4 regions of the Staphylococcus pseudintermedius genome follow, and region 4 is predicted to be linked to each of the others. Evidence: riboswitches for the same ligand, from Rfam matches in the RefSeq annotation. Region 4 holds a riboswitch; each other region holds the start of a gene.
What was found. A riboswitch is a leader RNA that binds a small molecule or an ion and turns the genes downstream of it on or off. The one in region 4 is predicted to bind thiamine pyrophosphate.

Region 1: linked by a shared signal. The riboswitch ahead of tenA (thiaminase II) and the one ahead of thiC (phosphomethylpyrimidine synthase ThiC) in region 4 are both predicted to bind thiamine pyrophosphate.
Region 2: linked by a shared signal. The riboswitch ahead of P3U61_RS10025 (thiamine phosphate synthase) and the one ahead of thiC (phosphomethylpyrimidine synthase ThiC) in region 4 are both predicted to bind thiamine pyrophosphate.
Region 3: linked by a shared signal. The riboswitch ahead of P3U61_RS08320 (ECF transporter S component) and the one ahead of thiC (phosphomethylpyrimidine synthase ThiC) in region 4 are both predicted to bind thiamine pyrophosphate.

Annotation. Positions count from the first base shown of each region.
Region 1 is NZ_CP120150.1:797,025-802,276, reverse strand. Features, by position in the region: gene thiE (thiamine phosphate synthase) at 1-575, opposite strand, end outside; gene thiM (hydroxyethylthiazole kinase) at 565-1,368, opposite strand; gene thiD (bifunctional hydroxymethylpyrimidine kinase/phosphomethylpyrimidine kinase) at 1,370-2,176, opposite strand; gene tenA (thiaminase II) at 2,176-2,859, opposite strand; TPP riboswitch at 2,926-3,029, opposite strand; gene P3U61_RS03595 (single-stranded DNA-binding protein) at 3,443-3,799, opposite strand; gene P3U61_RS03590 (YwpF-like family protein) at 3,980-4,414, shown strand; gene fabZ (3-hydroxyacyl-ACP dehydratase FabZ) at 4,530-4,973, opposite strand; gene P3U61_RS03580 (DNA-directed RNA polymerase subunit beta) at 4,973-5,191, opposite strand; gene murA (UDP-N-acetylglucosamine 1-carboxyvinyltransferase) at 5,163-5,252, opposite strand, start outside.
Region 2 is NZ_CP120150.1:2,115,242-2,120,493, reverse strand. Features, by position in the region: gene P3U61_RS10035 (LysM peptidoglycan-binding domain-containing protein) at 1-600, opposite strand, end outside; gene P3U61_RS10030 (Bax inhibitor-1/YccA family protein) at 941-1,561, shown strand; TPP riboswitch at 1,580-1,688, shown strand; gene P3U61_RS10025 (thiamine phosphate synthase) at 1,766-2,365, shown strand; gene thiS (sulfur carrier protein ThiS) at 2,366-2,566, shown strand; gene P3U61_RS10015 (thiazole synthase) at 2,570-3,337, shown strand; gene P3U61_RS10010 (ThiF family adenylyltransferase) at 3,337-4,341, shown strand; gene P3U61_RS10005 (YebC/PmpR family DNA-binding transcriptional regulator) at 4,417-5,133, shown strand; gene P3U61_RS10000 (cupin domain-containing protein) at 5,152-5,252, shown strand, end outside.
Region 3 is NZ_CP120150.1:1,755,164-1,760,415, forward strand. Features, by position in the region: gene auxA (lipoteichoic acid stability factor AuxA) at 1-140, opposite strand, end outside; gene graF (glycopeptide resistance-associated protein GraF) at 506-637, shown strand; TPP riboswitch at 1,479-1,578, shown strand; gene P3U61_RS08320 (ECF transporter S component) at 1,703-2,278, shown strand; gene P3U61_RS08325 (ABC transporter ATP-binding protein) at 2,291-3,694, shown strand; gene P3U61_RS08330 (energy-coupling factor transporter transmembrane component T family protein) at 3,691-4,482, shown strand; gene purD (phosphoribosylamine--glycine ligase) at 4,701-5,252, opposite strand, start outside.
Region 4 is NZ_CP120150.1:264,338-269,589, reverse strand. Features, by position in the region: gene P3U61_RS01065 (HoxN/HupN/NixA family nickel/cobalt transporter) at 1-861, opposite strand, end outside; gene thiC (phosphomethylpyrimidine synthase ThiC) at 1,075-2,811, opposite strand; TPP riboswitch at 3,008-3,111, opposite strand; gene cls (cardiolipin synthase) at 3,580-5,070, opposite strand; gene P3U61_RS01050 (alpha/beta hydrolase) at 5,216-5,252, shown strand, end outside.

The sequences.
Region 1 (5,252 bases), 530 kb from region 4:
GAAATCGTCGCAATACCATCAGCGCCGTTTTTAAGAAGTGGCGCCACATTTTCTTCAGTAATTCCACCAATAGCGACCATCGGAATGTTTTCATCGTATTCTCGCATACGTCGAATTAAACGGATGCCACCTGGTTTACTTGCATCTAACTTAGAACTTGTTTCATATACAGGGCCCACACCAATATAATCGACATTGGTAAGGTCAGACTGATCATATTCTTCAAAACTTCCGACGCTGAGGCCGATAATTTTATCTTCTAATAAATGTTGAAATGACTGTACTTTCGCATCTTCTTGGCCAACATGTATACCATCTGCATCAATTTCAATCGCTAAATCAACATCATCATTAACAATGAAGGGTACTTGATAATGGCGACACAAGTCTCTTAAACGAACGGCCATTGCAGTTTTCTCCTCACCTTGTAAAGATGAAGAGCCTTTTTCACGAAATTGATACATCGTAATACCCGCTTCTAACGCTTCTTTTAAAATACCATTTAGGCTACCTTGTTTGACATCTTGTGTACCTGCAATAAAATACACACGTAATTGTTTTCGATTAAATGTCATTTTCACTCACTTCTCTCTTTTTAATCTCCAATAAATAGGACTCAGCTAAAGTTTGGTTTAATGCATCGATAAAAGCGACTAAAAATGTACCCGGTAAATCTGCACCTTCACGTAATTCAGCTTGTTCTGCTGAAATGTTATAGTACGAAACGGCTTCGATGAGTTGGTCGATAGATGGTTTTGTTTCACCTAATAGAAAACTTGCCACCACCGCGCCTAATAAACAACCTGCTCCGGTAATTTTTGTCAACAATGGAGAACCATTTGATAAGATGACCACCTTACCATCGTGTACAATGACATCCTCTTTACCTGAGAGGACAATCGCGGTTTGATACTTTTCGTAAGCTTGTTGTGCAATGCTGACCACATCAATATCAGAAGCACTATCTGTTCCTTTCATCGTCGTCGCTGTATCCACTAATGTCAATATTTCAGATGCATTGCCTTTAATGACAGCCACATCAATTTCTTCTAAAAAGCGTTGACAAAAATCTTTACGGAATTGCGATGCGCCTACTGCAACAGGGTCAAAAACAATGGGTACACCCATTTGATTCGCAGACTTAGCAATGGTAAGCATGTCTTCACTATTTCTCGTGGTTAACGTACCTATATTGATTAATAAGCCTTGTGTTACCTTGAAAAAATCTACTGCTTCTTCTGGTGCTTCACTCATTGCCGGACTTGCCCCCATACTCAACAAACCATTGGCAGTAAAATTTTTGACGACATCATTTGTATAACAAACGACAAGGGGTTGTTGCTTTCTGACTGCTGCTAAATAATTCATGTTAATCCCACCCATTTAATTTTTCATATGCAAAGTGATTCACTGGACCTCGACCTTTACCAATTTCTGGTGTATGTTGAATCGCTAATGAGATGTATTTTTTTGCTTTAGCTACGGCGTCATAAACTGATTTTCCTTTAGCTAATTCGGCTGTGATGACGGCTGAAAATGTACATCCTGTGCCGTGTGTATGTTGCGTTGAAAAACGTTCACTTTTAAACTCGTAATGACCCTCTTGCGTAAATAAGTGATCGATGGCATCACCTTCTAAATGGCCACCTTTAATAATGACCCCTTTTGAACCAATATCATGAATGAAAAAGCGACCAACTTGATGAATTTTTTCCACCGAATCGATTGTAACACCAGCGATTTCTTCAGCTTCTGGAACATTAGGTGTTGCTACATCTGCATAAGGTAACAGTGTTTCTTTAAGACGATTTCGCACTTTTTGGTCCATTAAAGAATCACCACTTTTAGCAACCATAACTGGGTCAATCACATATGGAATATCCACCTTTTTCAAATTTGACGCAATCACTTCCATCATCTCTGGTGTCGGAATCATACCTGTCTTTAACGCATGTGGCATTTCATCATTAAAGACACTGGCTAATTGTTCTTCTAACCAACTTGCTTCTAAATTATGAATATGTTGTACACCCATTGAATTTTGAGCCACGATACTTGTCACTGCAGCCATACCATAGACACCACAAGAATGGAAAGATTTCAAGTCTGCCATCGCCCCTGCACCACCACTTGGATCTGTGCCTGCAATCGTTAGCGCAATTTTTGGTTTTTTCATCATTTTTCTCCTCCAAATTCCCATTTTTCAAGTTGATCGGCCATATTGAAAAAGTTTCGCTCATGAACCGTGCTTTGTAGAAAGTTTTGTCTTAATTGTTGTTGAACTTTTTCGGAACTCACTTCTGCATATGAATCAAGCCAACGATCAATATAGGACAACAACGTATCCATTTCTCTATTGTAAAAATCGAACCACCCTTTTAATGGATGATTGGCTTCAAAGTGATGATTTTCAATCGCCATTTTACCTAATCGTTGGTACACATATGGACATGGCGCCATTGCAGCAATGGTAAAAGCGACATTGTCAAAAGCATATGCGTTATAATACATATGTTTAATATAATGGTCGGCAGATGGATACCAATCCCCTCGTTGAATGATACTTTGATAATCTTCACCGACATAGTCCGCTAAAATATGATGCGCCTCTACCTCTCCAGAACTCGCAAACTGAATTTGTTCTGTTAAAAATTGAATTTCATCTTTCGTATCCACTTTAGGGATCAGCAGTGCATATATTTTAGCAAATTCATTCAAGTAACGTGAGTCTGCGCGTAAATAATGTTTAACTGATTCTGTCGCTATGTCCCCGTTAAGCATACCTTGTATAAAACCATCATGATAAATTTGTTCAATAATGGGTTGAGCTTCTTGTTTAATTTGTTCAGAAAAACGCATCTTCATTCTCCTTTAATATGAAAAAAGACTACGTTAAAAGTAGCCTTGTTCACACACTAAAGCATGCGTGTCCATGTGCTACTTCCCTACGTTGGTTTCATCCAAATCAGGTTCAGAGGGTCTGAATATCCATTCATCTCAGCCACAAATCGGCACCCCTAGTAGTCCTTCATTTTTTAGTTACCTTTAATGTATCAGAAACCTAACGCAAGTTCAATTATGTAAAAGCACTAAACAAATTGCGAAATATATGTATAATTTAACAAAACAAATGACTCTATTAGATTATTTTACATTTCTTATGAATCATTCGATAAATATTAATGAGAATAAAAGTGGTGATTGGCCACTAAATACATGCACGTATTTAATAGCCAATACACCTCATTTTAAGGTTGATAGATAGACAATTTAGGTAGCAGGTTATATACCAAATATCACTAGAGCTCAAGTCAATATGTTGAAGATAAAAGTAATGGTGTGAGATAAATCGAATTATTTCAATCGGAGTATATACTTTGAGAAGGGTTAATAAAAATAGGTGGGATGATCAAATATTGGAAAATCTTTGCTTGTTGCTTTGCTATTCATCGTTGAACTCATCTGTATTTGACTCTATCGTTACTGCACCAATTGGAGAGATTTGTGAAACGAGTAATTCTGTAGCATAACGTTTTTCATCATTATGAACATAACGTCTAGTTTGGATTTGCCCGCTTATGGCTACAGTTATCCCCTCTTGGATCGTTTCGTGAATTTGAAGAGCAATGTTACCGAACGCTTTACAATTTAAGTAATCAGTGATGGGCTTTTGTTTTTTACTTAAATACTCTCGCGTGACAGCAACGGTAAAGGTAACAAAGTAACTCTCTTCTTTTTCGTAAAAACTGGGCGGGCGGTTAATGATACCTACTGCTTGAAAATGGTTAATGTTGTTCACCTCCTGTACCCGTAATATAAACGTTTCATTGTGAAATGGCAAAATGCAAATTCATATAAAATTAAAGTATGTATCGAGGTATATTTAAGCCTTATCGAGAATTATTTTAAAAATTGCGTTATAATGAAAAGTACCATAGAAATTTCGTAAAGTTTTTTAAATGATATGGAGGTGGCTCCAATGAAGACGTTTAAAGCTGTTCGTTTTCAAATCGTTTCTGAAAATAGTAGCGTGGCTGAATATGAACTCCTAGACGGTGTAATTATTAATAAAGAGAATAGCGGTACGGGTTGGGTGTTAGAAATCGTTATTTCAGATATACATCAAGAACAGATGCAAGCGTACATGGAGGCAGAAACACTTTTAGATATTCGTGTTGTCATTACGCGACCGTCTAATGATCCTGCACTATTTGATGCAACAATCAAGCATATTACACCTTTAAATGGCAGCATTTCAGTTGTATTTGAATGTCATATTTATACATTGCGACAAGTTTATGCGGAAAATTTACTCGAGCAATTGGTCAATGAAGGCATGCAAGGTCAAGAGCTCATCACAACGTTCAATCGCATGATGAAATCTAAACCACGCCTTAAAGACGAACGACAATAAGATATGAGACTTACATACATGTACTATGTTCAAATTGAATCGTGAAAATGATTTACAAAGCAACCCATAAAAAAACACCTCATTATGAAGACGAGGTGGTTTTTTTATATTTGATTTATGCGTTTGGATCTTGTAATGCAAAAGTCAATTCACAACTACATGCAATTTGACCATCAACAGTTGCTTTTGCAGTACCTTTACCAATCGGCCCCTTGATTTTTGTAATTTCAACTTCTAACACTAAAGTATCGCCAGGCACCACTTGCTTTTTAAATCGACATTTATCAATTCCTGCAAATAAAGCGAGCTTTCCTTTGTTTTCTTCACTATTTAACATTGCTACTGCACCCGTTTGAGCCAACGCTTCAGTAATTAAAACGCCCGGCATAACCGCATAATCTGGAAAATGTCCTTGGAAAAACGGTTCATTACCAGAGACTTGTTTAATGCCTACACAACGCTGACCTGGTTCGTATTCAACCACTTTATCAATCAATAAAAATGGTTGTCTGTGCGGGATGATGTTTTTTATTTCATTATAATTAAAGATTGTTTCCATTAGTGATGTCCTCCAATTGTTTCGATGATATGTTGCCAAAACCTTAAATTAAATGTATTCAACACGTTATCATGGTTGATAATAAAGCCTGTCATTAAACCGACTACAAACATCATGATTGCGATAAAAACAAATAAAGTTAATTTAAAACTGGTTGAATCCATTAATGTTTGTAGCCCATATCTCCATTTAGTCATTAATTCTTTCAATATTGGCACCTAAAGATTTAAGCTTTCCATGAAAGTCAACATAACCACGGTCAAGGTGTTTTAACTCAGT
Region 2 (5,252 bases), 720 kb from region 4:
ATGATCAGCGTTCCACCAATACGTACTAATAGGTTGACCGATTTGTGCACGACGATCAAATACATGATATGTACATTGACCCCAGTCGTATAAGTTTTGATGGTTAAATGTAGGTGTATTGTATTGACCGCTTGTTGAGATACTACCTGTACCGCCAGCACCACCTGTTTTTGGTGCAGTGTTGCCACCGTTGCCACCAGGGATTTGAAGTTGTTGGTTAGGATGGATTAGGTAGTTCGTTAATCCGTTAGCACGCATTAAATCTTGAACAGACACACCATATTTTGTGGCAATGACATTTAAAGATTCGCCAGCTTGTACAGTGTATGTGCCTCCAGTTTGTTGCGGTACTGTCGCAGAAGATTGTGCACCACTACCGCCCCCGATAGATAAGACTTGGCCAGGGAAGACCATGTTGTTTTGTAATTGATTGGATTGCTTAAGTGCATCAACTGTTGTGCCATATTTTTGCGCGATGGACCAAAGTGAATCACCAGATTGGACTGTGTATTGTGTTGACGCGTCGGCATCTTGATGATTGAGCATAGCGACGGCTGCCGCACCTGAAGTCAACGTACATGCAAATGCGAGTTTTTTCAAAGTATTGCCTCCTTATTTACACGAATGATAAGATGTGTTGAGCAATGAATAACGAAATGTGTAATTTGATTATTAATTCAATCATTATGATAACAAAAATATTATCATATAGGGGAGATGTTACGAATCTGTAATATTGCGGAAAATATAGTTTTACTGTCGTATTGTCCTTGAATGTTGTCACTATCCAATTTATAGAAAATTTGATTTGTAAATCTTTTGAGATAATTAAAGTTTTTGTAATATAAATGTAGTCTTTATCAATGGAATAGTTGTATCATTTCTGCATTTGATTCTGCTGTGACATATCATAAAATAGAAGGAAAGGAGGCAAAATGAGATGGCAACACAAAATCAACGCCGTTCTGCTTACGGCAAAGTATGGTTGTTTTTTATGTATTATTGGCTAATTTTTGGGATTTCAACATATTTTGGACAATTTTTGCCCATAGCATGGCGACAACCACTTTCTATCGGACTACTCGTCTTAATCTTAGCATCAATGGTATTTCAACGTGTGCGCTTTAGTGGCCCGATTATTTCTCACATTTATACCATTGTCGTCGGATTATTATCCTATGCGGCATTTATGTATACATTGCAAGATTTAGGTGCGCGTTTATTTTTCAATATGGTGATTTTAGCCGTATCTGGATTCGTCATTTTTGGTATTCTCGGTTATTTCTGGATTAAAGATGCGTCGAGCTTAGGCAAATATTTATTCGTGACATTAATCGCGCTTATTTTAGCAAGTCTTGTAGGTTGGTGGATTCACAGCCCAGTTTATTATACGATGATTGCAGTTGTCGGGTTATTACTATTTTTACTGTACACACTTTATGACTTCAATCGTATGAAGCGAGGTCAGTTTTCACCACGAGAATTAGGCTTTAATTTATTTATAAACCTTTTCCACATTATTCGTTATGTGTTAGAATTAGCTCGTATCATGAAACGATAAAACAATTGAATATTTCAAATAATCCACTGGAAGTGCCGTTCATAATGGCTGAGATTGAAATGTTGATTTCAAAATTCCTGAACCTGATCCAGTTCGTACTGGCGTAGGAAAGTGGCTGTATTCGTGTCAAATGAGGCTACTTTTCTGTTGTAAATAACGGGGGAGTAGTTTTTTTATTGTGAAGGGAAAGAGAGGGAAAAGGCAATGATGATTGTGATTACACCGTATGTTGTATTAGACGACTGGCATATCAAACGGCTCTGTGTTATTGAAAGTCAGATTGCAGGTGTCATTTTACGGACGCCGATGAATCGACACGCACTCAAGCAATGGCTCATCCAGTTATTGGCGAATGGCTTTCCAAAGTCTAAAGTGATTATCCATACGGATCATACGGATGTGACATTAGCGATGGAACTCAGCATTTCCAATGTGCATTTTAAAGAGGGAGATCACCGTGCTACGTTATTAAAACAAGTACAGCCTCATTATCAAGTGAGCATGTCGACACATTCAGCAGCGATGGTTCGTGACGCAAAAGCGCAGCAATTAGATTTTGTGTTATTCGGACACCTTTTTCCAACCTCTTCAAAACCTGACTTGCCACCGCGCACACAACTTGAAGTGGATGAAGTTTTAGCTATTGATTTTCCGGTAGTGGCATTGGGGGGCATTACAGCTGACACAGTACAACAGATATCGTCTCATTTTACAGGAATCGCGTGTATGAGCAGTGCATTTGGGTATGAACTTCAATCGTTTGAAAAAATGGTTGATTATTGGTCATTAAAGAAGGTGAAATGAATGGAAGTTTTTGTAAATGGAGAGCAGCAACAATTTGAAGAAGGCACAACGGTACAAGACATTTTAGACCATTTCGGTATCGAAGCGAAACGGATGGCAGTCGAACGTAATGCAGCAGTCGTGAAACGTTCTGCATGGGCCACAACTGAAGTACAGCAAGATGATCGATTAGAATTGTTAGAATTTGTGGGAGGCGGTTAACATATGTTTAAAATTGGAGATTTAACATTTCATTCAAGATTATTTTTAGGGACAGGAAAATTTGAAAGTGAAGCGATCCAGTCTAAGGCCATTGAAGCATCCGAAACAGAAGTGCTGACATTTGCGGTCAGACGTATGAGTTTATATGACCGAAGCTTACCGAACCCATTGGCGAATGTCGATTTATCTAAGTTTACAACATTTCCTAATACAGCAGGTGCGAAAACGGCAGAAGAAGCGGTGCGTATTGCCGAATTAGCGCGTGAAGCTGGCGTGTGTGACATGATTAAGGTCGAAGTAATTGGCGATGATGATACGTTATTACCTGACCCACTCGAAACGTACAAAGCTTGTGAAATTTTATTAGAAAAAGGCTACATTGTTTGTCCATATATTTCAGATGATGTCGTGTTAGCCAAGCGACTCGAAAGTTTAGGTGTTCATGCGGTAATGCCACTTGCTTCTCCAATCGGTACAGGTCGTGGTATTACAAATCCACTGAACCTCCGTTATATTATTGAAAAGTGCGAGGTACCCGTTATTGTAGATGCAGGTATTGGTTCAGCCAAAGACTGTGCCGAAGCGATGGAACTTGGTGCAGATGCGATTTTGCTCAATTCAGCTGTATCTCGTGCGCAAGATCCAGTGAAAATGGCTGAAGCGATGAAAAAAGGAATCGAAGCGGGTCGTTTGAGCTACGAAGCAGGCCGTATCCCAATTCGTTATAATGCTGTGCAATCTAGTCCATCTGAGGGGTTAGGCTTTTTATAATGACACGCTATCATAGACAAATTCGCTTCCAGCATTTTGGAGAACAGAGCCAACGTCGATTGCAACAATTACACGTCTTTGTCATCGGTGTCGGCGCTTTAGGCAGTGGCATCGCTGAACAATTGGTAAGAAGTGGTGTCGGTAAATTGACCATCGTCGATAAAGATGTGGTACATTTATCTAACTTACACCGTCAAAGTGGCTATGTTGAAGCGGATGCTGAAGCGATGAAGCCGAAAGTATTTGCGCTAAAAGAACGACTCGCGATGATGAATCATGAAGTCACAATAGAACCGTTATACGAAGAAGTGACAGCACGAAATATTGAAGGCATTCTTGAGGAACTGCAACCGGATATGGTACTTGATGGCTTGGATCGTTTTGAAACACGTTATTTAGTGAATGAAGCAACACGGAAATTGGATATTCCTTATATTTATGGTGCAGTCGTGGGAAGTCAGTTGAGTGTCTTTCCTATCAGTCATGACGGGCCTTGTTTACATTGTGTGATGCCGGATGTGCCCGAGACGATGGAAAGTTGTGACCTTAACGGCGTCTTGCCACCCGCTGTTCATTTGGCGAGTAGTTTTGTCGTGGCAGAAGTCTTCTATTACTTGATGCATGGTGATTTTTCTTACCAAATGACGACGAGTGATATTCATCAAGGAAAAGTGAAAAAAATTTCGATTCAAAGTCTTAAAGAAGCAGACTGTTCCGTATGTGCCCAGCATCAGTTCACGCGTCTGCAAAATAAACAGCTTAAGTCTACGCAATTGTTATGTGGCGGTGTGTTTCAATTCAGGTTAGCTCCAGGACAATTTGAAGCGACCATAAGTAAAGAAGTCACAATTTTAATTGATAATCGTTTCGTTAAACGTTTACGACTTGGAGCGTGTGACATGACATTGTATCAAGATGGACGTTTGTTAGTATATGGTGCAGAGGATATTCAGACCGCACAATCCGTCGCTCGACAACTGTTTGAACAACCCATTCTTATTTAGAATGTTGCCATAGTCTAAATTTTACATGTATAATAAAGGGTACTCAAAAAAGTATTTGAAAGCGAGATGGAAGTCATGGGACGTAAATGGAATAATATTAAAGAAAAGAAAGCGCAAAAAGATAAAAATACAAGTCGCATTTACGCTAAATTTGGTAAAGAAATTTACGTGGCGGCGAAATCAGGTGAACCCGATCCTGAATCAAACCAACAATTAAAATTTGTCCTTGAACGCGCAAAAACTTATTCTGTACCCAACCATATTATTGATAGAGCGATTGAAAAAGCAAAAGGTGGCGGCGAGGAAGACTTCGATGCACTTCGCTATGAAGGTTTCGGTCCGAGTGGTTCGATGGTGATTGTGGATGCCTTAACGAACAATGTCAATCGTACAGCCTCTGACGTGAGAGCAGCTTTCGGTAAAAACGGCGGAAATATGGGTGTATCTGGTTCAGTGGCTTATATGTTCGACCATACAGCGACATTTGCATTTGAAGGCTTTGATGCAGATACTGTACTTGAAGCTTTAATGGAAAATGATATTGATGTCCGTGACGTCATTGAAGAAGGTGGTTTAACGATTGTATACGCAGAGCCTGATCAATTTGCGACTGTCCAAAAAGCGTTAGCACAACTAGGTGTGACATCATTTGAAGTCGCTGAACTTGAAATGTTACCTCAATCGGAAGTTCAACTTTCAGCAGAAGATCAAGAAACATTTGAGAAATTAATCGATGTATTAGAAGAATTAGAAGACGTTCAACACGTTTATCATAATGTAGAACTTGCATAGTTACTGGAGGTCAATGCCATGGAAGCACAAGATTGGGTGCGCCATTTAGAATTAACCCCTCATCCAGAAGGAGGCTATTATCGTCAAACGATTTTAAGTCCGGATACGACAAATGAAAG
Region 3 (5,252 bases), 1.1 Mb from region 4:
ATGTTTGTGCTCGGTTGTTTGCCTGACTTAAACTGTTGAATGAGTGGAATATTAATAAAAATAATGATGCTTAATAAAATTGAAAGTCCACCGATAATATAGCTATAAATCACTTCGGTGTATTTGTTTAACAAAGACATCCTCTCACCTCAAAGCTATTATATACGAACTCTTGTCACCTGTCTTTATATTTCAAAAATATCAGTCTTCAGAATGACCTATTAAATTTAATCCATAATACTATAATAAAACGGATTTATTTTCAGTTTCAAATATCTTAATTATCTATGTGTTGTTTTTACCTTAAAATGATGCGTTAAGTATATCAAAGTTCATTTATTTTTATACGAGAATAGGAGATAAAATATTTAATATGTCTCTATAGCTAGGCGCACGTGATGTCCAATCCTCATTTCTGTATACATTTAATAAGGCGATGATGTTTAGGTTGTGCACATAAAGGTTATATTGATGATACAAACAATTTGAAAGGTAGGCGTTGGAAATGGGTGAAAAAGATATTAAAAAAGCTGCAGAACAAGCGAAGGATAAAGAGAAAGAATTGAAAGATAAGACTGAAGATGCGAAAGATGGTGCAGAGAAAACGAAAGATGATATTCAAAAAACATTTGAGTAAACTTTAATTTATGTTTAATGTGTGAGGAACAGGATGATTATGGCCTGTTCCTTTTTTCGTTTTAAATTATTTCTTTTTCATTTGTTTAATTTCATCGTTTCTTACAGATTGACAAACTAGCTCTTGCTTTCCCAAGGTCTTGACTCAACTAAGTTTGGCTTGATTTAAGTGTAAACTTGAGAGAAACCAAATTGGATTTTGGGAGCATTACAGAAATCTCATGTGTAACAAAGATTTCGTTTTCCTGCCCCCACAAGACTGAGTGGCCTTCTCAAAAATGCAAACATTGAGACTTAGGCAGCTACGTCGCTAAACAGTAACCACTATTAGAGTAAAGAAGTAACTATGAGTCATATACACGCATCCCTCGGGAGTCTCGAGCCGTCCCGTCAACCTTCAACGAGTCTCATTAACTATGATAGTGAAATGCTTTTAATGAAAAAATTAAATTCACCTCTCCTCAAATCGCTCGCCTCGTCATCAAAAACAAATTCTAACTTTGAATATGCATATCATCTTTATTACTTTAGGCTGCAGATGCTGGCAATTGTTTAAGTAGCTCAACTCTGACATAGACAGTGAAAGATTTTGAAAACTACGTCTAGTGTTTTTCTTCAAATACTGTCATTTATTGATGCACACTGATGTTGCATTTATCAAAATTCATTGGGGTCACTGTCGTATCCTACTTTATGCATATGAACTCACAGTGAGATCTTTCGTATTCATTTTTTCAATATATACATTTTTAATGGTTTAGGGTTTTTCAAATTTGAATCATCAGCCGTTTGAAACCTTGACTTTTCAATATTCTAGGTGTACATTGACATTATCAATTAAATACGCACACTAGGGGTGTGAAAGCTGAGATGAGGTGTCACCTCAAACCCTTTGAACCTGAACTAGATGATACTAGCGTAGGAAAGTGTTTTGTTATGATATGTATATTGTGCGGTGGACTTATGTCTGTCATACCAATAACGTATCCATATATCAATGAGCACATGATGCGCCTATCTTCAGTTTAAGATATGCGTATTTTTTATTTTTGGGAGGAATTTACATATGAAAAAAGGCTTAACGTTGTCAGACATCCTCGTCACTGTACTCGTATCCGTGATCTTTGCAGTGATTTATAATTTATGGTGGGCTGTCACAAATACTTTACAGCCATTAGGTTTACATCTTGATCAATTAATGTATGGTATGTGGTTTAGTGCTGCAGTCGTTGCATATCTCATTATTCCTAAAATGGGGATTGCATTATTAGCTGAATTTGCTGCAGGTGCTGGCGAAACAATTATGATGGGACGTTTTGATATCCCAACAATTATTTACGCTTTACTTCAAGGTTTGGCATGTGAGATTATTTTTGCGATTTTCCGCTACAAATCACGTGCTTTTATGGTCGCTATCCTTGCAGGTATGGCAGCCGCAATCATTAGTTTACCTATCGACTGGTACTATGGTTACTTAAATGAAGTTGCGACTTGGAACTTAATTCTACTGATTGCTTTTCGTATTATCAGTGGTGCTATATTAGCCGGTGTGTTCCCATACTTACTCGTTAAGGCATTGGATCAGACTGGCGTAACGAAACTGTTTCGTCCTGCTTCAAAAGACGATTACGATGCATTATAAGGGTGACTTATCGTGTTAAAAGTTAAAAATTTACGTTTAAAATACCCGAGCGCAGATTATAAAATTTTTGACGGGATTGACGTAGAAATCAAAGATAAAGAAAAAGTACTTTTACTTGGGCCATCTGGTTCGGGTAAAAGTACGTTACTCAATGTATTAAGTGGCATTGTGCCGAACTTAATTGATTTACCAATGAAATATGATGCATTAGAAATTGCTGAAAATTCAGGTGTCATTTTCCAAGACCCGGATTCGCAGTTTTGTATGCCACAAGTGAACGAAGAGTTAGCCTTTATTTTAGAAAACCAACAAATTCCACGTCACGACATGGACAGCCGTATCCATGAAGCATTAAATCATGTCGGTCTTGATGTAAATCCAAAGCAACGTATTCATCAATTAAGCGGCGGTATGAAACAAAAATTAGCGATTGCGGGAACGTTACTTCAAGGGGCAGATACATTGTTTCTTGACGAACCGACTGCGATGTTAGATGTAGAAGCGACCGAAAATTTATGGAATCTTTTAAAGGATTTGTGGGAGGACAAGACCGTACTCATTGTCGAACACAAGGTAGAACATATTTGGCAACATGTCGATCGTGTCATACTGATGAATCATCACGGCCATATTATCCAACAAGGCACGCCTGAATATATTATGGCGCATTACGAATCTTTATTAAGTGAATATGGTGTGTGGCATCCAAAAGCGTGGTCACATGCACCTATGCCTCAACATCCCGTTCAATCTACTGCTCAAAATTTTTATTTTTCATTCGAACAAGGCGCGATACAAAGGGGCCGTCGTACATTATATGAAGTAGACGCATTACATATTGAACCGAGAGAATGGATAACACTCACTGGGAAAAATGGATCAGGTAAGACATCGCTATTAGAGTCGATGATGCAATTGATACGTTATAAGGGGAACATGCATTATGGCGGGCAGAAATTAACTAGAATTAAAGATGCCGCGCAACATATGTTTTTAGTGTATCAAAATCCTGAACTGCAATTTATACAAAATAGTGTGTTTGATGAAATATGGGTCAACTATCACCATATGGATCCTGAACACGCGAAAGCAAAAACTGCAGAAATGTTAGCACTACTTGATTTGGAGCATGTGTCGAGTCAACACCCATTTGAATTATCTATGGGGCAAAAACGTCGACTGAGTGTCGCTACCGCACTAAGTACCAATGCAGATATTATTTTATTAGATGAACCGACATTCGGCTTAGACAGTCACAATACGTTTAAATTAATTGAATTGTTCCAAAGTCGTATTGCGCAAGGTCAGACGATTTTAATGGTCACGCACGACGCACATATTATCGAACGTTACCCTACTCGTCGGATAGAAGTCAAAGAAGGCAAACTTTATGAAGTCGAGGAGGTGCGCACATGATTGAATCTTGGAAAACACGTCACACGTTCATGGATGATGTGAATATCGTCACCAAATTGTTTTTAGGCGTCGCACTTTTCTTCTTCATTATTTTCGTTCATCATTTTGACGTCATGATTTATCTTGCGACATTGATGCTCATTTTTATGTTACTCGTTGCAGGGACAAAATGGAAAGTCGTCTTGACGTTCACAATACTCGCAACCTTTTTCGCCCTCACCTCTTCGTTATTTATGATCTTTTACGGCGATGGGCAACATGAATTATTGAAATTCGGCTTCGTCAACATCACGACGGAAAGTCTTGTGCGTGGATTGCATCTTTCATTCCGGACGATGACTGTGAGTTATTTTGGGTTGTCTATTGCCTTTACATCACAAGTCATTATGATTTTTTACAGCTTGATGCAACATTTAAAAGTAAAACCGAAAATTGCCTATGCTTTTATGGCGGCATTTCGTATGATTCCCATCATGTTAGAGTCACTTTTTCAACTACGCAACGCCTTAAAAATGCGTTATCAAATGATTGATAACCGCAACTATTCAGGCTTCAAACGTCTGAAACATTTATTAATTCCATTGCTCAGTCAAAACATCAGAAAAGCGCATCGTCTATCTGTAGCGATGGAGAAAAAAGGCTTTAAAGATGGACCACGGACGTATTATTATCATGTCCCGTTTAGTTATAAAGACTTGATTCTGATTGGGCTCACTGTGGTCATCGTTATACTCGCATTTACATTCGCACAAATATTACCGATAACTGGTATTACTGATGCACGTTAATCGAACTGAGATTTTGCGTTTTCATGATCTCGACGATGTGAAAAGGCAGGTCTAGATTTCCTTTTTAACTTTCCCGTATGACCATCTGCAAAGGAAATCGTTTCCCTTTATTGATTTTTGATAGTCAATAAAGGGATTTTTATTTTTTATTCAACCCAAAAAAGCGTAAAATCCTTAGTCATTTTACCTAAAAGATTTTACGCATCTTTAATGTTCATTCAATATTCATTCGCTTTAATCGCTTTATGGGCAATGTCTTGACGATAGAATAAACCGTCACTTTCAATTTTTTCGACACGTGCATAAGCTGCTTGTTGTGCCGCTTCGATTGTCGCGCCTTCACCAATCGCCAGAATCACGCGTCCACCTGATGTGACATAGTGTTCTCCATCATGTGTTAAACCACTGATAAAGTATGCGCCTGGTTCATCTTCAAAACCTTTGACAGTTGCACCTTTTTCATATGCACCTGGATACCCTTTTGAAGCGAGCATAACACCTACAACCGCATCATCTTTCCACTTCATATTGATCGGTGCTTTTTCATCTAATTCAACGATGTGCGCCATGAGATCACTTTCTAAACGTGTCAATAATACTTGTGCTTCAGGGTCACCGAAACGTGCATTAAATTCAATGACTTTCGGCCCTTCTTTGGTTAAAATCGCACCGATGTATAATAAACCGAAGAAATCATGCCCTTCTGCTTGCATCGCTTTGGCAATCGGTTGCGCGATTTTGTCATTCGCTTCATCTAAGACACTTTGACT
Region 4 (5,252 bases):
TTCACCCAGTAATTGCATGATTTCTACGCCACCGATTAGTAGTGCGGCAACGACTGAAATGGCTGTCATCGTAATGTTATAGAAGATTTTACGTGCAGGTTTGTCAAATGCCCAATGATACGCGTTTGTCATCAATACCCCATCCAATGTGTCTAACAAACTCATCCCCGCCGCAAACAATATAGGTAACGCGATAATCCCTAAAAACGGTACAGTATGTTGCGCTGCCCCCGCTGATAATGCGAGTAATGACACTTCACTCGCATTATCAAAACCAAGTCCAAATAAGAAACCTAATGGGAAAATGTGCCAACTTTTTTGAATAAACTGGAAGAGTGGTCGAACAAAACGCATAACTAAGCCACGCGATTCGATGAGTTCATCCATTTGTGCGTCTGTAATATTTCTTTGACTTAATTGACGGAATAATTGAATCAGTTGCACTAAAATGACTAAGTTTAAAATACCAATTAACAATAAAAAGACACCTGAAACAATAGTACCGATTAATCCACCTGTCGTTTGAAAGCTTTCCATATGACGTTGTGCCCAAGTCACCGCAATACCTAGAGCAGCGGCCATTAAGAAAACAACGGAGGAATGCCCTAATGAAAAGTAAAAACCTACACCCATTGGATTTTGTTTTTGTTGGAGTAATTTGCGCACGGTATTATCAATCGCCGCAATATGGTCCGCATCAAACGCATGACGCAATCCGAGTGTATAAGCAATCACCCCCATGCTCATTAATAACGGATATTGCGCGCCTCCAATCCACATTAATACAATACCGACAATATGTAATAAAATGACAATGCCGAGATAAGGATAGGCATGTTTGATATTTTTTGTGTTATTCATTTCATTTTCACCTATTTCTATTTTGAGATAATAAAATCATACAACTTTTTCCCATAATTTCAAATTTTTAGCTGTAATACATCTATAGAAAACATTTAGAGAATAATGATATTTTTTATATAACACAAAACTTGTATACCTACCAAACAAGCAAAAATAAAATGAATAGAGGCTGGGAAAACTATATTGATCCCACCCTCTTCCTTATTTCGATTAATGGTAAATCTTACTTCCTTGTGCTTTAAATTCTTCAGCCATTTCTTGCATCCCTGCTAATTTTTCTTTATGCGCATCACGGATATTGTGAGAAATACGCATTGAACAGAATTTCGGTCCACACATACTACAGAAATGCGCCACTTTAGCTGATTCTGCCGGCAATGTTTCATCATGAAAAGCACGTGCGCGTTCAGGATCAAGCGATAAGTTAAACTGATCTATCCATCTAAATTCAAAGCGGGCTTTACTAATCGCATCATCTCGATCTGTCGCACCCGGTAACCCTTTAGCGATATCAGCGGCATGTGCGGCGATTTTGTACGTCACGACGCCATCACGCACGTCCTCTTTATTCGGTAAGCCGAGATGCTCTTTAGGTGTCACATAACATAACATCGCTGTCCCATGACTCGCGATTTGAGCTGCACCAATCGCTGATGTGATGTGGTCATATGCCGGTGCAATATCGGTTGTTAGCGGTCCGAGTGTATAAAATGGCGCTTCTTTACAATAAAAGTCTGCCAACTCTTGGTTTTCTTTAATTTTATGCATCGGTACATGCCCAGGTCCTTCTATCATCACTTGGACATCGTGTTCCCAAGCAATATCGGTCAATTCACCTAACGTTTTCAGTTCAGCAATTTGACTTTCATCATTTGCATCATAAATCGAACCCGGACGTAAACCATCACCTAATGACACCGCAATATCATAACGGTTCAATATTTGACAAATTTCATCAAAATGCGTGTATAAAAAGCTTTCTTCGTGATGGGCCAAACACCATTGCGCCATAATTGAGCCACCACGAGACACGATGCCTGTTAAACGATCCACTGTTAATGGCACATAGCGTAATAAGACACCTGCATGAATCGTAAAGTAATCCACACCTTGTTCAGCTTGTTCAATTAAAGTATCTCGATATATTTCCCAGGTTAAGTCTTCCGCGATACCGTTCACTTTTTCCAACGCTTGATAAATCGGCACCGTACCAACTGGAACTGGCGAGTTACAGATTAAATACTCTCGTGTCGCATGAATGTTTTTTCCTGTCGATAAGTCCATCATCGTATCAGCCCCCCAATGAATCGCCCAGACTAACTTTTCAATTTCTGCTTCAATAGAGGACGATACAGCAGAGTTACCGATATTTGCATTAATCTTCACTTGAAAGTTTTTACCGATAATCATGGGTTCTGATTCAGGATGATTGATGTTGTTCGGAATAATCGCGCGCCCTCTCGCAATCTCATCTCTGACAAATTCTGGACTGACATTTTCACGTGCTGCAACGAACTTCATTTCTTTAGTGATGATACCTTGTTTCGCATAATACATTTGTGTCACGCGTTTCCCCTCTTGTGCACGTCTCGGTTGATATTTGAATGGATGTTCAACAATATTTTTATGCGTTGCTGAATGGTAACCATTGTCGATTGATTGCACACGACGGCCTTCATAATGTTCGACATCTTGACGGTCTTCAATCCAATTTGTGCGCAGTGCCGGAATGCCTTTCGTAACATCGACTTCATATGTGTCATCATGATAAGGCCCCGCTGTATCATAGACGATGAAAGGTTCATTTTCCGTTGTCCCTTGTTCAGTTACTGTTTCAGACAATGCGATTTGGCGAAATGGGACTTGAATATCCGCATCTTCACCTTGCTTAAAAATACGTTGACTTGCTGGAAAGTTTTTCTTTAATTCAATTTGTTCTTGTTTCATTCCATTAACCCCCTCTGACTTCACTAAGAGGCATTAACAACACTGAAAATAATAGGCAAAATAAAAACGCACTCAGAATAATTCTAAAGTGCGTACGAAAACGAACGAATCTATTAAAATGCGTCAAAAGTGAGTCCAAATCATGTATGTTGCATCACAACACGATTTCGCCTGACAAATGCGCACCAGTCAGTCATGAAGGTTTCGTTTGCTTCCCTACGCTAGTATGATCTAGATCAGGTTCAAAGGGTTGAGGCGTTCACCTCTTTCAGCGCATTAATGGCACCCCTAGCAAGTTCAATTTTTAGTTTTACAACAGTATCGTATCACTAAAAATGTAAAATGACAATTACTATCATAAAATTGATTGAATTATTTTATTTTTGTCATTTGATTATCAAATTAAGTAGAATATAGTTTTCTATATATTGCTTTTATATACTTCTTCAATATAAACAAAAAGTTGATCAATGTGTTATCTAAATAACCACCAAACGATACCTTGCATATATGAAATATACACATCCATCAAATTTGACGTAAAATATTCTGACATCCATAAAAATTCGGCTATTTGTTTCTTGGCTGTATTTAACGCATGATTGGCATCTGGGTGAGACTCCCGAGGGATCAGATGGCCCGGAAAATCCACCAACGCGTCGTCTCATGTAACTGTATAAACAAAGCGTTGGTTAGTTGAAGGGTCAGTCCCTGGGAACGCGAACCTTTGATGACAATCGTAATATCAAGTTCAAATACAAAAAAAGTTTATAAAATCGGGGACAGTAGTTTTGCGATAGACTGCTTGAATTTCACCCAATTTGAGCGGGCCGCATAACGTTCTGGTGTCAATTTTTTCGACACTTTCAAATCTTCTTTAAACGCTGCTATTAATGTTTGCGCAATCTCTTCGTTATACATAATCGCATTGACTTCAAAGTTCAGTTTAAAGCTTCGTTCGTCCATATTCGCTGAACCGACCGATGCGACTTCACCATCAATGACCATCATTTTAGAGTGAATAAAGCCGTTTTCATACGTGTACACATTGACGCCATCCTTCATCAGTTGCGCGACTGTCGTTAACGTCGCCCAGTGCACAAACGGTTGATCTGGCTTATTAGGGACGATCAGATGAATGTCAACGCCTGCTTTGGCGGCAATACGTAAGGCATTCACATAACCAATGTCTGGCACAAAATAAGGTGAATGCATGTAAATGGTGGACTTCGCATTCATAATCATTTTCAAATATGCAAATTCAAGTTGCGGCCACTCTCTGTCTGGTCCGCTTAAACCAAGTTGCAATGCGACGTTTCCATCTTTACGTGCATTTTTAGGGAAGTATCGAGATATGTATTTCAATTGTTCGTCTTCATCTACTTGTGAGTTCCAATCATGAATAAAACTCAATTGTAATGCGTCTACCCCGTCACCTTGAATGCGCAAATGTGTATCACGCCAGTAACCCATTTTCTTGTCTAAACCGAGGTATTCATCTCCAATATTAAAGCCACCGACATACCCAATATCGCCATCAATGACAACATTTTTACGGTGGTTCCGATTGTTCACACGGAAATTGATAAATGGAATGATTTTTGCATGGAAAAAGGCTTCCACTTCAACACCCGCATCAACCAAACCTTTTAATTTTGACTTTCTCAGTTGTTTAGAACCGACCGCATCATACAACAACTTCACTTCGAGGCCTTCCCGAGCTTTGTCTTTCAATATTTGAAGTATCTCAGTACCTAACCCATCCATATTTAAAATATAAAACTCCATATGAATGTATTGTTGCGCATCTTTCAAGTCTTGTTTCATTCGATTAAATAATTCATGGCCATCTGTAAAAATGGAGACATGATTGTTTTCACTTAAAAAGCTCGCTTCTCGTGTTAACATCATTTCAACCAAATCAGATTGCTTCTCTACTACAGGATTATCTGTACTAAATTGTTTATTTTTAAAGTTTTCTTTTTGGTCTTTAACACGTGTCCTTGCATCTTCTACCTCTTTACTTTCATCATAACGTGTTTGTTTCAATTTGACCGCCCGACCAAAGAAGAGATACAACAAGAAGCCAAATGTCGGCATAATAAAAAGTAACAGTAACCATGCCCATGTCGATGTCGCATCCCGCCGATCTCTTTCCATAAAAATAATGACGAACGCGAGCACAATATTCATAAGAAAAACGACGCCTAAAAAGATGCGATAAATCGTATTCACAGCAGGATCAAATATGAGTTGCATCGCGAAAACCTCCTTTACACTGATTTCAATCATATATTTTATCAATCACATTCATCAATATATCACTTTTGAATTTATCTTCATATTCTTTCACGTTATTGTTATTTTAGTATACACTGAAGTAAATCAATAAGGAGGTTTTACAATGAATTATATCAAATATATTTCTTCGCATGACGGCA